4 regions of the Glutamicibacter mishrai genome follow, and region 1 is predicted to be linked to each of the others. Evidence: riboswitches for the same ligand, from Rfam matches in the RefSeq annotation. Region 1 holds a riboswitch; each other region holds the start of a gene.
What was found. Region 1 has a riboswitch for S-adenosylmethionine ahead of D3791_RS11820 (O-acetylhomoserine aminocarboxypropyltransferase/cysteine synthase family protein). Riboswitches for the same ligand answer to the same signal wherever they lie in the genome.

Region 1 (4,353 bases):
CCACCGGCAGCTGGGCAAAACGCTCACGGTACGCCTGTGAGTTCAAGAAATGCTGGAAGAGCTGCCCATGGAGATCGCCAAAATCTTCCGGAAGCACCGGGGCTCCGCTGTCATTGCACGAAGCTGGAAGCACCACGCTGAAGTCGTAATCGCGGACATAAGAAGAAAAATTATTGCCGACCATGCCCTGGGACCGGGTACCCGTGAGTTTATCCACGATCGTGGTTTCAAGCACTTCTAAAAGGGGAAATTCCTGATCGGTATTATTGGCAGAAACATGTACATTTGCGGAAATGATTTCCAATTCCAGTGCATAGCGGTCACCTTGGGGATTGTCCCAGTGAGCCTGGGAATTGAAACGGCGGTTGATCATCGTCAGGGCATTGCGAAGGTTCTCTTCGCGGCGCTCTCCGCGCGCCAAATTGGCGAAGTTTGTCGTGGTTCGAGAATTCGCAGAAGGGGAGTAATTCTCGTCGAATCTTGTGGTGCTAATGCTGAAATTTAATGCGTCTGCCATGATGGCCAATCTGTATTTGGGAGGCCTGGACAGGCCGAGGGGAAGTCGTTGCGTCAATCATGCAGGGTGATTCTTGATATCAGGTAACTCGATATAACTATGGATTCATATAGACTCAAACTATGGTTCAGGTTTCGAATGGATTGACACTGCAGCAGCTGCGCTATTTTGTGGCGGTGGCCTCGGAGGGGTCGATCTCGGCTGCCGCCGACCTCATTTACGTCGCGCAGCCCAGCATGTCGGCGGCGATGAAGGAGCTCGAATCGCGGGTGGGGCGCACCTTGCTGGTGCGCTCGGCCAGGGGAGTGACGCTCACCGCCGAGGGCGCAGAATTCCTCGGCTACGCCCGCCAGGTCCTGGAGCAAGTGGAACTGCTGGAGCACCGCTACCTCGGCCGGCCGGCGGCAAGACGACTGCTGGGTGTCTCAACCCAGCACTACTCCTTTGCGGTGGATGCCTTTGTCCGGATGGTCCAGGCCAGCGGGGCCGAGGAGTACCAGTTTTCGCTCCGCGAGACGCGCACCGAGGAAATCATCGAGGACGTGCGCACGCTGCGCAGCGATATCGGGATCCTCTACCGCAACGACTTCAACCGGAAAGTCATCGACAAGCTGCTGCGCGAATCCCGCCTGGTGTTCCACCCGCTGTTCCTCGCCGACCCGCACATCTTCGTATCGCGCAGCAACCCGCTGGCCACCCGTGACCAGGTCACCCTCGAAGACCTCGAAAACCTGCCCCGGCTGACCTTCGATCAAGGGGCGAACAACTCGTTCTACTTCGCCGAGGAAGTGCTCTCCACACGCTCCAGCCAGCGGGAAATCCAGGTCTCGGACCGTGCGACCATCTTCAACCTGATGATCGGCCTGGGCGGGTACACGATCTCCACCGGCATCATCAGCGACGAGCTGGATCCATCCATCGTTGCCATCCCGCTGGACATCGACGAGCGCATCGAGATCGGCTGGATCGATCACGCCGCGATCCCGCTCACCGACCAGGCTCAGCGCTACCTGCAGGAAGTCCGCGCAGTGGTGGCCAGCTTCGGGGTGGAAGTGCTCGGCTGAGCCGCCAACAGCGTAACTCTCGGTCATCGAGTGCCGCTCCTTCGTCATAAACTTCCGAAAAAGCCTTGAAAGTCTCGGGGGTATTCTCATTTTGGTGCGTCACAAAGTGGCGCCAGCCACCGCGTCATCATGACAAGTGCACGACATATGAAGCTTGGCGGCCTTGTATGAAGCCCGCCGCCCGATAGCGCTTGCACCCCTCGCAGCCCATGGCCAACCATGGAAGAACAACAAACCATCAAGAGCGACTAAGAGATCTGGCTCGTTGACGTCGCAGCAACCATCGGGAAACCGAAAGGTGCTAATGCCAGGAACGATGGAGCAGTTCCGAACGCGTTTTCGCGCTGTGCTTCGTGCCTTTGCACGATGCCTAATCGGTGCACTCCCTCGCAGAGAATCGAGGAGGAGCTATGAGCCAAGGAACCGACGCGGTCCACGCAGGATACCGCCCGAGCGGAGACTTCCGCCCGATGCTGCCGCCACTGCACAATTCCGCCGCCTACCAATTCCAGTCGCATGCCGAAGCGATCGAGAAGTTCGCGCTGCGCCAGGCCGGCTTCACCTACTCGCGCACCGGCAATCCCACCGTCTCGATCCTTGAACAGCGTGTGGCAGCACTGGAAGGCGGAGCCCACGCGGTGGCCACCGCCACCGGCCAGTCCGCGGTGGCGTTGTCCTTGCTGGCGCTGACCCAGGGACCCAAGCACATCGTGGCGTCCTCCTCGCTCTACGGCGGCACCGTGGATCTGCTCACCGACACCTTCGCCGACTTCGGCATCCGCATCAGCTTTGTCGACCAGGCCGATCCGGCCGCCTGGGCCGGGGCCATCGAGGACGACACCCGCGCATTCTTCCTGGAGTCCGTCTCCAACCCGCTGTGCACCGTGGCCGACCTTCCCGCTATCACGGCCATCGCCCACGAGCACAACATCCCGGTGGTCGTGGACAACACCCTGGCCACCCCGCTGAACGTGCGGCCGCTGGATCATGGCGCCGACATCGTGGTGCACTCGGCCACCAAGGGCCTGGCCGGACACGGCTCGGTACTCGGCGGGATCGTCGTGGACTCGGGGGAATTCGACTTCTCCGACACCGCGCGCTGGCCGCAAATCGCCGCCCCGCGAGTGCGCCTGAACAACACCTCGCTGCTCGAACGCCACGGACCGGCCGCCTACGCGATGCTGGTCCGCTCCAAATTCCTGCACGATCTGGGCCCAACCTTGGCCCCGGCCAGCGCCCAGGGCATCCTGGCAGGCATCGAAACCCTGCCGGTACGCGCCGCCCACGTGCAGCGCAGCGTCACCACCCTGATTCACGAGCTCTCTGCCCACCCGGGCATCGCGGCCATCCACCACCCGTCGCTGCCCGCCCACCCCAGCCACGAGCTGGCCAAGAAGCTCACGCCGAAGGGAACCGGCTGCGTGGTGGCCATCGAGCTGGCCCACCCGTCGCTGGTTTCCCCGGTGATCGACGGGCTCAAGCTGATTTCGCTGGCCGCAAATGTGGGGGACACCCGCACCATGATTTCGCACCCGGCCACCATGACCCACTGCCGGCTCTCTGCCTCCCAGCTGGCCGACGCCGGCCTGAACACCTCAACCCTGCGCCTCTCGGTCGGCCTGGAAGACCCAGCCGACCTGCTCGCAGACCTCACCCAGGCCCTGGATCTGGCATTGGACCAGGCCCTGGCCCCGCAAACCCAAGGAGCATGATGACTGGCTTCAACACCCAGGCCGTCCACGCCGGCCAGCACAAGGACCCGCACACCGGCGCGGTCGTCCCGCCGATCTACCAGACCAGCACCTTCATCCAAGACGGCATCAACGTGCTGCGTTCCGGGCACGAATACTCCCGCGGCTCCAACCCGACCCGCGACGGTTTCCAGGATCAGCTCACCGCCCTGGAAGGCGGGGCCGCCGGATTCGCTTTCGCCTCGGGCATCGCGGCCGAAGACGCCCTGCTGCGTGCGGTGCTCGAACCGGGCGACCACATCATCCTCGGTGCCGACGGCTACGGCGGCACCAATCGGTTGATCTCCAAGCTGCACAGCAAGTGGGGGATCACCTCCTCGGCGGTGGATATCACCAACCTGGACTCGGTGCGCGCCGCCGTGCAGCCGAACACCGCACTGCTCTGGGTGGAAACCCCCTCCAACCCGCTGCTGGGCATCGCCGATCTGGCCGGCTGGGCTGCCATCGCCCGCGAGCAGGGTGCCCTGCTGGTCGTGGATAATACCTTCGCCACTCCTTATCTGCAGCGCCCGCTGGATTTTGGAGCCCACGCGGTGGTCCACTCCACCACCAAGTACATCGGCGGGCACTCCGATGTGCTGGGAGGTGCGGTCATCGTGGCCGATCACCTCTTCCGCGGGCAATCCCTGGCCGAAGCGGTGGGCTACCAGCAGTTCGCCGGGGGAGCGGTGGCCGGACCGCAGGATTCCTACCTGGCCGCCCGCGGACTGAAAACCCTAGGCCTGCGCATGGAACGCCACTGCGCCACCGCTTCCACGCTGGCCCGCTGGCTCGATGCGCAGCCCGAGGTCACCCGGGTCTACTACCCGGGGCTTGAGAACCACCCGGGCCACGAGCTGGCTGCCCGCCAGCAGCACGGTTTTGGCGGCATCGTCTCGGTGGCCCTGAAGGACGAGGCGTCCGCCCGCGCCTTCGCCGAATCCATGGAGTACTTCCAGCTTTCGGTGTCCCTGGGCGGGGTGGAATCCCTGGTCTGCTATCCGCGCGAAATGACCCACGCTTCGCTGATCGGCACCGAGCT
Region 2 (4,353 bases), 790 kb from region 1:
GCTTTCAATCATCGAGGCGTACACCCCGCCATGGACTACGCCCCACGGGGTGTGGTGGTCCTCGTTCAAGTCGGCATGTCCGTGCACGGACGTGGCGGTGATGTCGTCAAAGACCAATCCGATGCTCTCGGTGAAGCGGCTGGTCTTATCGGGGATTCGAGGTTCGGGCGAATTCATGGGTGACTCCAAAAGTGTTAGGCGCTGGGCTGCTGCTCAATAGCCTGGGCTCTTAATACATTCTTTTGCACTTTACCCGTAGAAGTCCTCGGCAGATCCTGCGGGAAGATGATGGTGCGCGGGACCTTGTAGCCGGCCAGCTTTTCACGGGCGAAGCTGATCAGCGTCTGGGCATCAAGACTCGAGCCGCTGGCGCGAATCACGTAGGCCACCGGGCGCTCGCCCCACTTCTCATCGGCCACGCCGACCACGGCCAGATCCAGCACCTCGGGGTGCGAGGCCAGGGCCTGCTCCACCTCGATGGTGGAGATGTTCTCGCCGCCGGAAATGATGATGTCCTTGGCGCGGTCACGGACCTGGATATAGCCGTCAGGGTGCATTACGCCCAGGTCGCCGGTGTGGAACCAGCCGCCGCGGAAGGCTTCCGAGGTGGCGGCATCATCGCGGTAGTAGCCGATCATCACCATATTGCCGCGCAGTACGATCTCGCCCATGGTGGATCCGTCCGCGGGAACATCGACCATGTTCTCATCGACAATGCGGGCTGATTCGCCGGTGATCATGCCAACGCCCTGGCGGGCGAGCTTCGCGGCCCGGGCAGGAGGGTCCAGCTCATTCCATTCATCCTGGTATTCGCAAACCGTATAGGGGCCGTAGACCTCGGTCAGGCCGTAGACGTGGACCACCTCGATGCCCAGTTTCTGGAGCTTGGAGATGATGGCAGGGGACGGCGGGGCACCGGCCGTGGTGATCCGCAGCGGGGCATCGAGCTGATGAGCGCGGGAGGAATCGGCGATGATCGAGCAGACGGTGGGTGCGCCGCACAGATGGGTTGTATCCAGCTGCTCAATGGCATCCCAGACTGCATCTTCACGGACCGCGCGCAGGCACAGGTGGGTGCCACCAGCGGCTGTGACGGCCCATGGGGTGCACCAGCCGTTGCAATGGAACATCGGCAGCGTCCAGAGGTATCGGGTGGCCGCGGTGAAGCCCTGATGGTGGGCTTCGCCTAGCGAGTTCAGGTAGCTGCCTCGATGCGAGTAAAGCACGCCCTTGGGTTTTCCGGTGGTGCCCGAGGTGTAGTTCAAGGTGATCGGTGCGCGTTCGTCAGCGATCGCGTACCCAAGCCGTTCATCCGAGGCGGCGGACAGCAATTGCTGGAGCGTGCCGTCTACTGCAACGTCGGGGCGTGGCCCGGTGAACTGGTCATCGGTGATTTCAATCAGGGCCTGGAGCGTGGGATTGTCCCGGCGCAGGTTCTCGGTGTTCTCCAGCAGTTCGGTGTCTGCGAACAGCAGCTTGGCTTCGGAATGATCCATGATGTACTGCAACTCGTGGGCTGATAGCCGCGTATTCAAGGCGATGAGCACCCCGCCGGCCAACGGAACCGCGTAGTGGGCCATGAGCATTTCCGGAGTGTTCGGTGCCAAAACGGCCACTCGATCCCCGGGCTCGATGCGTGAGGCGAGGACTTGGGCGAAACGCTGGACGTGCGTTTCAAGTTCCCGGTAGGTATAGCTGCGCGTCCCATGGACGACGGCAGTCTTCCCTGGATAAACCTCTGCGGAGCGTTCAAGAAAGCGCAACGGGGTTAGCTCGGAATGGTTGGCCTGGGTATCTACCATGGAGGCATCCTTCACTCATCATCTCTGGCAACGGTGACAGGCAGTACGGGTGTGACCCGGAACACTGCGACTTCCATCGTTGCATGAACCTCAGCGTCAAAGTAAGAAACTTGGTTTCATTACGGTAGACGGCTCGGTAAAAACGGTGAAGGTGCAAAAGGCGATGAACTCCAACGCTTGCCATAAGTTAATGCGTTACGACGAAGATCACATATTTTTGGGTCGTCGCGGCAGCGATCAGAGGCTGTTTTGACGAATAAAAGACTGTTTTACTCCCTCGAATCAACGTAGTAGTCGAATATTTTGTTGAATATTGCGATTTGCGAAGTGAATTGTTTGACGGTGATTCGTCATGAGCCATATCGTTTTAAACAGAATCAAGAGCATCAGCTAAAAGCCCTGGCTTGCTGATCGGCAACCCTCTCAACGGTAGTGGGGTGCTCCAGGTGAGGATTCGGTTCTGCTCCAAATGGCGTCAGAACAAGTACCGCGCACGGCGTGAAGCCTCAGTGATAAGCAAGTTTGGAAGCATCCGAACCGACAAGTCCACTGGGTCTGACGCGGTGGGCAAGACCCGAAGGAATCGAGCCATGTCATTGAATCGTGAACTTGACCCGCTAACCCTACGTAAGGTTTTCGCTCAGCATCCCTCTGGAGTGGCCGCTCTGTGCGCAGAGGTGGATGGAGTAAAAACCGGCATCGTTGCCTCCTCATTCACCGTCGGCGTTTCACTGGAGCCGGCACTTGTTATGTTTGCGGTCCAGAAGTCTTCCAATACCTGGCCTAAGCTGCGCGGTGCCAGCCATATCGGAGTCTCAGTGCTCAGCGACCAGAATGGCGGAGTCTGCGCGCAGATTGCTTCGAAAAACGGTGATCGATTCCGCGGCGTCGATACGGTGACCTCCGATCAGGGTGCCTTGTTCATCGAGGAGTCCACACTTTGGCTGGAAACGTCTATTTACAACGAGGTTGAGGCAGGGGACCACTGGGTTGTGCTCTTGGAGGTGCATGGGCATCACACATCGCAGCACTCGCCGCAGATCTTCCATGACTCTCGATTTCATTCAATCCCAGTTCCTGAACTCGTCTAACACTTCCAAGTAGTAGCCTCATCGAGGCCTGTTGTGGATCACCGAGGTGATCCACAACAGGCCTCGATGCATTTCTTGATGTGTTGAATGCGAAGTAATAGTTATCCACGGTGTGGACAGGCGGGCCACTGTGAAAATGTGGACTACCGTTAGACTGGCGCTGGATATTTCCTCATTTATTGAGATGACTAAGGGTTTTGCGTACCCATCTATATCCACATAGTTATCCACATGGCTGTGGGCGCAGTGTGCAGAACTGTGTGAAAAGCGCAAGAAACCCTGAATTCCGGGCGTTTTTGGCTGTTGATAACTATTCTCGATATAGCGATAGATTCAATAAAATCTCTTTCTGTCCACAGTTGTGAAAAGATGAAAGACCTAGTCAAAAGCTATTACTGTCGGGTACTTGACATTAATCCACAGGGTTCTCCCCAGTTAGTGAACAGGCTAGTCCACAGGTGAGGGTATGTTATGCACAGGAGCTGTGGATAATGGGGTTTACGTGGGTAAATATCAGCCCTACTGTTGGCCTTGGGACAGAAATATCCACAGACGTTAATCATTGAACTGTCGGTCTCAACTGACAGGATGGAACGTTGCCATCGGGCAAGGATGAATTTTCCCAGTGGGGTCAATAGGGGATGGAAGTGTCTGTAATGAGTGCTGAGCCGGTATACGAAGGACGAGAGTCCGACGCTGGGCGCAAGCCGCCACAGGATGTCGAGGCAGAGATGTCCGTGCTCGGCGGCATGATGCTATCCAAGGACGCCATCGCTGACGTTGTTGAAGCGCTTCGCGGAACCGACTTCTATCGCCCGGCCCACGAATCCATCTACGAGGCAATCATCGATTTGTACGGTCGAGGCGAGCCAGCCGACGCCGTGACCGTAGCTGACTTGCTGACCAAACGCGGTGAAATTTCCCGCGTAGGCGGAGCCGCTTACCTCCACAATCTCATTCAGCAGGTGCCCACCGCAGCCAACGCCGGCTACTATGCAGAAATCGTGCGCGAGCGCGCCGTTCTGCGCCGCCTGGTTGATGCCGGTACCCGTATCGTCCAGATGGGCTACTCGCCTGACGGCGAAGTCGACGCCATCGTCAACGAAGCCCAGGCCGAGGTCTACAAAGTCGCCGAAAACCGCAGCAGTGAAGATTATGTCCGTCTCTCGGACATCATCGAAGGCACTGTCGACGAAATCGAAAATGCTGCCAATGCCGGTGACGGCATTACCGGTGTGCCGACCGGATTCTACGAATTCGACGAACTGACCCAGGGCCTGAAGGGCGGGCAGATGATTATCATCGCAGCCCGTCCTGCAGTCGGTAAATCAACTTTTGCCTTGGACTTCGCCCGGTCGGCAGCCATCAAGAACAACATGGCTACGGTCTTCTTCTCCTTGGAAATGGGCCGCAATGAAATCGCGATGCGCCTGCTTTCCGCAGAGGCATCCATCCAGCTC
Region 3 (4,353 bases), 460 kb from region 1:
AAACAGGCTTGCCGCGAAATCCCATGATCACGTTTTGCTGCTCGGCGCAGGTGGCGCCGCTCGGGCCGCGCTGGTTGCGCTCAAGGGGCGCATCGGCACCGTCACCATCACGGACCGAAACCAGGATGTCGCAGCAGAGCTGTTGTCCCTGGCCAATGGCATGGGAATCCGGGGCAGGACCGTGGATTTCTCGCACGTTGCCGAAGCAGCCACGCAAGCCTCGCTGATCATCAATGCCACACCCATCGGCAAGTATCCAGAAGACCCAGCGCCTTGGGGCAAAACCCGGCTCACGCCTGGAACCTTTGTCTATGACTTCGTGTACGGCAAGCACGTCACGGGAACAATCCAGTCGGCCATAGACCAGGGCCTGGAATATTCCGACGGCTGGGAGCACCTGCTGCTTCAAGCCGAAGCGATGATTCCGCTGCTGGGCTTGGGAGAACAGACCGCTGCCCAGCTGCAGCTCTCCCTGAAGCGCATCCGCGAAAACAACTGAGCCGGGCTCTAGAACAGCGTGCCCGGCGCACCACCGAAGTCCGGATTTTCCAGCTTCAGCAATTCTGTTTTCGCTTCCAGTCCGCCCAGGTATCCGCCTAATGACCCATCAGTGCGCAGCACCCGGTGGCACGGCAGGACGATGGGGATCGGATTGGTCGCGCAGGCTGACCCGACGGCGCGTACGGCCTTCGGGTTGCCGATGCGCTCGGCCATTTGCGAGTAGCTCCAGGTATGCCCGTAGCCGATCTCGCCCAGCTCCAGCTGAACCTGGCGGCGGAAGGCAGTGGAGAGCTTGAGGTCCAAGGGCACGTCGAAATTGTGCCGGGTTCCGGCAAAGTACTCGTCCAGCTGCCTGGCCACGGCATCCAGGCGCGAAGGATCCTTGAGGATTCGCGGGCTGAGTTTTTGAGCGAGCAGTTCAAGGATCTTGTCGTGGTCTTCGGTTTCGAAGGCCACCCGCACCAGGCCAGCCGTGGTGCTGGCCAAAAGCAGCGAGCCTACCGGGCTATCAACGATGCGGTAGGAAACGTCGAGCAGTTCCTCGGCCTGCGCCTTGGCCCGAAGTTCATTGCCCAGTTTTTCCAAAAGCGCGGTTTCTTCTCCGGTTGCGGTTGGGTTGATTCTTGAGTCAGTCATGACTGCTCCTGCCACAGTGTGTCGTCGCCGAGTATCCGGCGAAGGTTCTTGATCCCGTCGCTGCCTGCACGCCGAGCCGCGGCCTCAGTCCCGGAAACCAGATGGGCTATATGCGCATAGCTCAACCCGCCGAGATACCTGTACCCGACTACCAGCCGTTGTTTCTGGGGCAATTGGGCAACCTCTTGCCAGAGCTGGAGGTTCTCCAGCTCCAGCCCAAGATCCGGTTGGCCGTCAGCGTGGTCCCATTGCTGGTGATCGTCAAGGATCTCCGGCTTGTTCCTGCGCAGTTCATCGATGGCCTTGTTGCGCGCGATACGCACCAGCCAGGCGAGGACATTGGCATCATCCGCCAGCTGCGGATAGGCCTTGAGCGCGGAAAGGAAGGTCTCGGACCAGGCGTCCTGGGCGCGGTGCTCATCAAGCAAGGCACGGCAAACCCGTAATACGTTCAGCCCATAATCCTGGACTATCCGCTCAAAGGGTACTTGCATGGCTCTCCTGAAGTTTGGCGCCTTGACGGGCTTTCACCATGTAAACGCAGTGCGCTGCAAAAGTGTGAGGTTCCGGAGAAGAAAACTTCCAGGTCCTAGCAGCTGACCAAATCGAGTTCTTCAGCCAGCTCGTTGAGGCGTTGGATATTGATCTGGATGATCTCGCCGTTTTCCACGCCTCGTGGCAGCTTGGTTCCAGCCAGTGCATCGCGGATGGCGCGCATGGTTGCGCCATGGCTCACCACGGCCACCTTCTTGCCGGCATGTTCCACCGACAGGTCAATCAAAGCGGGAATCGCCCGGCGCAGGATATCGTCGATGGGTTCGAGCTGGGACTGCAACGACACTGATTCCTCGTCGGAGACCTCGGCCATGATCCGGCCTTCCAACGGCCCGAATCCGCGTTCGATGAGATCCGGGACCGGCTGGCCGGTTTCTGCGTTTAATTCCTCGGCAATCAATGCGGCGGTTTCCTGGGCCCGGCCCAGAGGGGAAGCGAGGATCAAGGAGAAGCCCTGGCCTACCAATTCGCGGCCGACACCGCGGGCTTGTCCGCGTCCGGTGTCATTCAGTGGAATGTCGGTACGCCCTTGAAGGCGGCCAGCCAGATTCCAATCGGTCAGTCCGTGTCTGATCAACACCAGCGCAGTATCCATGAGTCCAGCGTACCGGCGAGCATGGATATCGAAGAATCTCCGATATTACGTCCAATACGCAACGTTACGACTCATAGTTAGGTCACGAACGGTCATGTTGCGAAGATTATTACACCATCCCGAGCGGCTGAGAGATCTGGTTCGATGAAGCCGCAGCAACCTGCCACATCCGGTGGTTACGGTGCTACCGCCAGAAACGATGCAGCCGCTTTTCCTGTTTAAGCAAAAACAGGAAGCGACATTGATTCCGGGATTCCTGCCTCGATCGCGCCACCGCCTAGCGGTGAATCGCGAAAACCCAATCGACAAGGAGTCGTAAGCCATCATGGCAGATCATCAGTTTGGATTCCGCACCCGCGCATTGCACGCCGGTGGCACCCCCGATGCCGAGCACGGCGCCCGCGCAGTGCCCATCTATCAGAGCACCTCATTCGTCTTCAAAGATGCCGATGACGCAGCCAACCTCTTCGCATTGCAGAAGTACGGCAACATCTACTCGCGCATCGGCAACCCGACCGTCGCTGCTTTCGAGGAGCGCATGGCTTCCCTGGAAGGCGGCATCGGCGCAGTAGCCACCGGCTCGGGCATGGCCGCCGAGTTCGTCACCTTCGCCGCCCTTGCCCAGGCCGGGGACCACATCGTGGCCTCCTCCAAGCTCTACGGCGGAACCATCACTCAGCTGGACGTCTCACTGCGCCGCTTCGGCATCAACACCACCTTCATCGACTCCAATGATCCAGCCGACTTCGAGGCCGCCATCCAGGAGAACACCAAGGCCGTCTACACCGAAGTGGTAGCCAACCCTTCGGGCGATATCGCCGACCTCAAGGGCCTGGCCGAGGTGGCGCACCGCCACCTGATTCCGCTGGTCGTCGACTCCACGCTCACTCCCCCATATATCTTGCGGCCGATCGAGCACGGTGCCGATATCGTGATCCACTCGGCAACCAAGTTCATCGGCGGCCACGGCACGACCCTTGGCGGCGTAGTGGTGGAATCCGGCAAGTTCAACTGGGGCAACGGCAAGTTCCCCGCCATGACCGAACCGGTAGCCAGCTACGGCAATGTCTCCTGGTGGGCCAACTTCGGCGAGTACGGCTTCCTGACCAAGCTGCGCAGCGAACAACTGCGCGACTTCGGCCCGGCGTTGCCAGCCCAGTCGGCGTTCCAGCTGCTGCAGGGCCTGGAGACCCTGCCTCAGCGCATGGACAACCATTTGGCCAATGCCAAGCAGGTTGCCGCATGGCTCGAAGCAGACCCGCGCGTCACCTACGTGAACTACGCGGGCCTGGAATCGCACCCGCAGCATGCGCACGCGAAGGAACTGCTGCCGATGGGAGTCGGCTCGGTCTTCAGCTTCGGCGTGAAGGGCGGGCGCGAAGCCGGCTCCAAGTTCATCGAAGCCTTGCAGCTGGCCAGCCACCTGGCCAATATCGGTGATGCCCGCACCTTGGTGCTGCACCCAGCGTCCACCACACACCAGCAGCTGAGCGCTGACCAGCTGGTTGCCGCCGGCGTTCCAGAAGACCTGATCCGCCTGTCGGTGGGTCTGGAAGATGTCGAGGACATCCTTTGGGATCTGGATCAGGCACTAACCGCTTCGCAGGAAGCCGTTGCTGGTTCTGCCGAAGAATTCGCGGCACCAACCTATGACGGTGCAGCTTGCGCCATTCCTGCCGCACCGAAGGGAGCTAACTAATGAGCACCACCGAACGCACCTGGGAAGGTCCGGGCGCAGCCGAGCGTCTGGGCATCCTGCGCGACACCAAGACCATTGCCATCGTGGGCGCATCGAACAAGCCCTCGCGTGCCAGCTACTTCGTCGCGACCTACCTGCTGTCTTCGTCCAAGTACAAGGTGTACTTCATCAACCCGGTACTGGATGAGATCTTGGGCCAGCCGGTCTACAAGTCTCTGGCAGATCTGCCAGAGACCCCGGACCTGGTGGAGGTCTTCCGCAAGCACGATGACCTGCCCTCGGTTTTGGACGAGGCCTTGGCTGTGGGCGCGAAGACCCTGTGGCTCCAGCTAGGTTCATGGCATGAAGACGTGGCACGCCGAGCGGA
Region 4 (4,353 bases), 940 kb from region 1:
ATTGCGCCCTAGGAATTCTGGGCGCATGCCCATAGGTTATCTTTTGCCGCTTTCCTAGTATTGGCTCATTGCAAACTCTCCGAACCACCAAAGCTTGAGCCGTTTTGCCGGAGAGTACACCGCAGACCGTGGCAAAGGAGCCAACCAACCGTGTACGAGCTAATTGTTCTGTTGATCCTCGTGATCGCCATTGTGCTGGTGACAGCGCGCTGGAAAATCAGCCCCTTCCTCGCGCTGATCGGCGCCGCCATACTTGCCGCATTCGCCTACAAGATCCCCTTGGCCGAAGTGGCCAGCACCGTCACCACGGCGTTCGGCAACACCATGGGCAATATCGGCCTGGTGATCCTTTTCGGGACGATGATCGGCATCATCCTGGAACGTTCGGGCGCCGCCATTTCGATGGCCGACGCGCTGATCAAGGTGCTGGGCACCAGATTCCCGAATCTGACGTTGACGATCATCGGCTACATCGTCTCCATTCCGGTCTTCTGCGACTCGGGCTACGTGGTGCTCAACTCGCTGCGCAAGGCCATCACGCTGCGCACCGGGGTATCGGCGCTGGCGACCTCGGTGGCGCTGATGACCGGCCTGTACGCCACCCACACCATGGTTCCTCCGACTCCCGGGCCGCTGGCCGCCGCCGAGAGCATCGGCATCGCCGATAACCTCGGGCTGATCATCGCCGTGGGCCTGCCGGTCGCTGCCATCTCCGCGCTGGCCGGCCTGGCCTACGCCAGCAGGTTCAACAAGTCCCAGTGGACGCCGATGGCTTCGGACGACGAGAACGATCTGGCCGACCTGGACTACGAGCAGCTGCGTGCAAGCTTCGGCAAATTGCCGCATCCGGTCTTGGCGTTCCTGCCGATCCTGGTGCCGCTGGTTTTGATCTGTGCCGCGTCCATCGCCAAATTGCCATCACAGCCTCTGGGCGAGGGCACGCTGGTTGAGGTCCTGTCGTTCATCGGCACCCCGGTGATCGCACTGATCTTCGGCCTGCTCTCGGCCACGCCGCTGCTGAGCGGGGACAAGAAGCTCTCCGACTTCAATGACCAGATGAACGAGGCAGTGCGTACCGCCGCACCGATCCTGCTGATCACCGGCGCTGGGGCGGCCTTCGGCGCCGTGCTGGCCTCCTCCAAGCTGACCGAATTCCTCTCAGGTTCCTTGAGCGGCCTGGGCCTGGGGCTGGCCGTGCCATTCTTGATTGCCGCCGCGTTGAAGTCGGCGCAGGGCTCGTCCACGGTGTCGATGGTGACCACCTCCGCGCTGGTTGCTCCGATGCTTGGATCGCTGGGGCTGGATTCCGAGCTGGGAATGGTGCTGAGCGTGTTGGCGGTCGGCGCCGGTGCGATGGTTGTTTCGCATGCGAACGACTCATACTTCTGGGTGGTCTCGCAGCTCAGCCGGATTCCGGTGATCACCGCGTACAAGACCCTCAGTGTTGCCACGGCGATCCAGGGTACTGCGGCGTTTGCCACCGTCTGGATCCTCGGGGCGGTCCTGCTCTAGGGGGCCTGTCGGGCAATTCTTATCAGCGCCGCGCCATCAACGAACGCTTCATTGATGGCGCGGTGTTCTCTTTAACTGGCGTTCAAGCGGAGAGCTCTTTGGCGACCTTGTTCCCCTTGGAAGCGGCAACCAGCATCATGGTGACGCCTAGGGCAAAGCCGATAGCGGTTACGGTAAAAGCTACGGTGAAATTCTGCATGAAACAGAAGATTGCCGAGGCGATCAAAAACAGCCAGCCAGTTATGCCAAAGATCTGAAGGATTGGCGCAGCTTCACGGTGCGCTGCCAGCCAGGCTTCATCGCTGGCCAGGGTGTGACGGGTCTTCACGCCAACGCTGTTGTTGCGCGGTATGCGCCCTTGGGCTCCCATGCGAGCCAGTATGCCCGCGGTGAGTGTGAGTACTAGCAACCCGAACATCAGGCTCAATGTGCTGGTTAGGTCCACGCGCGTGTCCTATCGATTAGTGTCTTTAGATTCAGTCTATATGATTTTGATATTTTTCTAGACCCAAGCCATACGGGACTTATCCGGTTCAAACAACAGGAACACTGCGAACCAGAGAACGTAATATGCGGACATATGACGCGCTTTTCAAGCGTCCAATGGGCTTCAAGCCGTCGAAAACCCCGGATTTGTGAAGAGATCTGACGCAGTGTTCCCTCCCATGACGCTGTAATAGCCACCTTGGCGGATCGATGTTTGACTCGAATGACACCCATCCAGAGCGGCTGAGAGACCTGGCTCCGCGACGCCGCAGCAAGTCTGCATCCTGCAGATAGTGCTAAAGCCAGGTTCGATGGAGCTCCCGGGTCGAGAAGCAAGGACTTCTGTTCGGGATCCCTCGGTTCTATCTGTCTAAGAGAGGGACGGCATGACTCGCACTCGCCCGAACATCCTGAAGCTTATGGTTGTTGCCCTGGCGGCAACCACGCTGCTCGCGGGTTGCTCGTTGAAGGAACCCCGCCCGGAAGTCGCTCCGGTCGCGGCGCAAAGCAGCAACCCGCAAGCCGAGCAGAAGCTCGAGAACGTTCCTACGCTTGAAGGCAAAAAGGTCGGCATCGCGGCCAAGGATATCCTGCACGACTACTCGCGTGTGGTCTACCAGCAGATCCAGGAACGCATCAAGGAACTCGGCGGCGAGGTCGTCGCTACCCAGGCCGAAGCCAAGGATGAGAAGCACGTTTCCGACGTGGAAAACCTGATTACCCAGTCGCCGGACGCCATCGTGGTGATCCTGGGTGATGCGCAGACGCTCACACCTGCCCTGGCCAAGGTGGACGCCACCGGGATCCCGCTGTTCACCATCGACTTCCAGAGCGAATACTCGAAGAACAACGTCACCAGCGACAACTGGAATGTCGGCACCACGCTGGCCCGCACCATGGCAGAAGACCTGCACGGCAAGGGCAAGATCCTGGTCTTCAATGGCTTCCCCGGCGTGACGCCGTGCCGAATTCGCTACAACAGCCTGAACCTGGTGCTCGAAGACTACCCGAATATCGAGAAGATCACCCCTGAACTCCAGGACAAGTACGAGGGCACCATCGAGGATGCCAAGAACCAGATCCAGGATCAGCTGCGCAGGCTGCCCGAGGGCGAAGTCGACGCGATCTGGTCGTGCTGGGACATGCCGCTGATCGGAGCGGCGCAGGCCATCGACCCCACCGATAATGACATCAAGCTCTATGGCGTCGACGCGGAACCCGGAGCCTTGGATCTGATCGCGGACCCGCAGAGCTCCTACCAGTTCACTGTCGCCCAGCCCACCAAGCAGATTGCGGCTACCTCGGCCACCAACATCGCCCTGTTCCTCGATGGGCAAACCGACAAGGTTCCGAGCACCAGCTATGCTGAGCCGATTTTTGTCGACAAGGACAACGTGAATCAGGTGCGCAATGACAACGGCATCTAATGCATTGCTGAGCATGGCCGGGATCAACAAATCCTTCGGAGCCGTGAAGGTGCTCGACGATGTCCACCTGCAGCTCCGGGCCGGCGAAGTCCTGGGCTTAGTCGGCGAAAACGGTGCCGGCAAGTCCACGCTGATCAAGATCCTCACCGGCCTGTACACCCTGGATACCGGCCAGATCGAACTGGCTGGCAACGCGGTGCAGATCCGCCGCCCCGCGGACGCGGAAGCTCTAGGCATCGAGGTAATCCACCAGGACCGCCATCTGGCCGGACGCCTGACCGTAGCCGAGCAGCTGTATCTGGGCACGAGCAAGAGCCGCGGGCTCTGGCGCCATGAGCGCACCGTGCAAGAGTCGGCCCGAGCCGACATCCTGCGCACCACCGGCCAAGAGCTGGATGCCTCGGCCTTCGTTGACGAGCTGAGCGTTGCCCAGCAGCAGCTGATCCAGATAGCCCGCGCCGTGCTGGCAGAGCCCAAGGTGCTGATCCTCGATGAGCCGACCGCGCCGCTGGCCAATGATGAGGTTGAACAGCTCTTCGATACGATCCGGCATCTGCGTGATCGCTCAGTGGGCATCATCTTCATCTCCCACTATCTGCAGGAACTGCAGCAGATTACCGACCGGATTACCGTGCTGCGCAATGGCAAGAATGCCGGCGACGCCAGTTTTGCCGCCGGTGACAGCATCGAGGATGTCATTGGCCTGATGCTGGGAAACCAGGTCAACGAGTTCTCGCATCAGAAGCGCGAGGCACCCGCACAGCAGGGGGAGCCTGCCCTTGAGCTCTCGAACCTGTCGGTCGCCGGGAAGCTGAGCGACATCAATCTTTCGGTGGCGCCCGGGGAAATCGTGGCTGTGACCGGCCTGGTGGGATCGGGGATCGAGGTGCTCGCCGATGCGGTGACCGGGAACCAACCACACGCCGGA

Region 2: linked by a shared signal. The riboswitch ahead of D3791_RS08090 (flavin reductase family protein) and the one ahead of D3791_RS11820 (O-acetylhomoserine aminocarboxypropyltransferase/cysteine synthase family protein) in region 1 are both predicted to bind S-adenosylmethionine.
Region 3: linked by a shared signal. The riboswitch ahead of D3791_RS09660 (O-acetylhomoserine aminocarboxypropyltransferase/cysteine synthase family protein) and the one ahead of D3791_RS11820 (O-acetylhomoserine aminocarboxypropyltransferase/cysteine synthase family protein) in region 1 are both predicted to bind S-adenosylmethionine.
Region 4: linked by a shared signal. The riboswitch ahead of D3791_RS07430 (substrate-binding domain-containing protein) and the one ahead of D3791_RS11820 (O-acetylhomoserine aminocarboxypropyltransferase/cysteine synthase family protein) in region 1 are both predicted to bind S-adenosylmethionine.

What each region holds. Positions count from the first base shown of each region.
Region 1 covers NZ_CP032549.1:2,506,653-2,511,005, forward strand. The annotation lists gene D3791_RS11810 (DUF1852 domain-containing protein) at 1-517, opposite strand, end outside; gene D3791_RS11815 (LysR family transcriptional regulator) at 640-1,581, shown strand; SAM riboswitch class I at 1,814-1,904, shown strand; gene D3791_RS11820 (O-acetylhomoserine aminocarboxypropyltransferase/cysteine synthase family protein) at 1,992-3,293, shown strand; gene D3791_RS11825 (cystathionine gamma-synthase) at 3,293-4,353, shown strand, end outside.
Region 2 covers NZ_CP032549.1:1,712,325-1,716,677, reverse strand. The annotation lists gene D3791_RS08100 (PaaI family thioesterase) at 1-177, opposite strand, end outside; gene D3791_RS08095 (AMP-binding protein) at 195-1,802, opposite strand; SAM riboswitch class IV at 2,178-2,295, shown strand; gene D3791_RS08090 (flavin reductase family protein) at 2,393-2,893, shown strand; gene dnaB (replicative DNA helicase) at 3,550-4,353, shown strand, end outside.
Region 3 covers NZ_CP032549.1:2,041,841-2,046,193, reverse strand. The annotation lists gene D3791_RS09680 (shikimate dehydrogenase family protein) at 1-499, shown strand, start outside; gene D3791_RS09675 (methylated-DNA--[protein]-cysteine S-methyltransferase) at 508-1,137, opposite strand; gene D3791_RS09670 (RNA polymerase sigma factor) at 1,134-1,631, opposite strand; gene D3791_RS09665 (histidine phosphatase family protein) at 1,727-2,272, opposite strand; SAM riboswitch class I at 2,399-2,493, shown strand; gene D3791_RS09660 (O-acetylhomoserine aminocarboxypropyltransferase/cysteine synthase family protein) at 2,613-3,986, shown strand; gene D3791_RS09655 (CoA-binding protein) at 3,986-4,353, shown strand, end outside.
Region 4 covers NZ_CP032549.1:1,567,720-1,572,072, reverse strand. The annotation lists gene D3791_RS07440 (GntP family permease) at 151-1,512, shown strand; gene D3791_RS07435 (SdpI family protein) at 1,595-1,957, opposite strand; SAM riboswitch class I at 2,226-2,316, shown strand; gene D3791_RS07430 (substrate-binding domain-containing protein) at 2,385-3,425, shown strand; gene D3791_RS07425 (sugar ABC transporter ATP-binding protein) at 3,409-4,353, shown strand, end outside.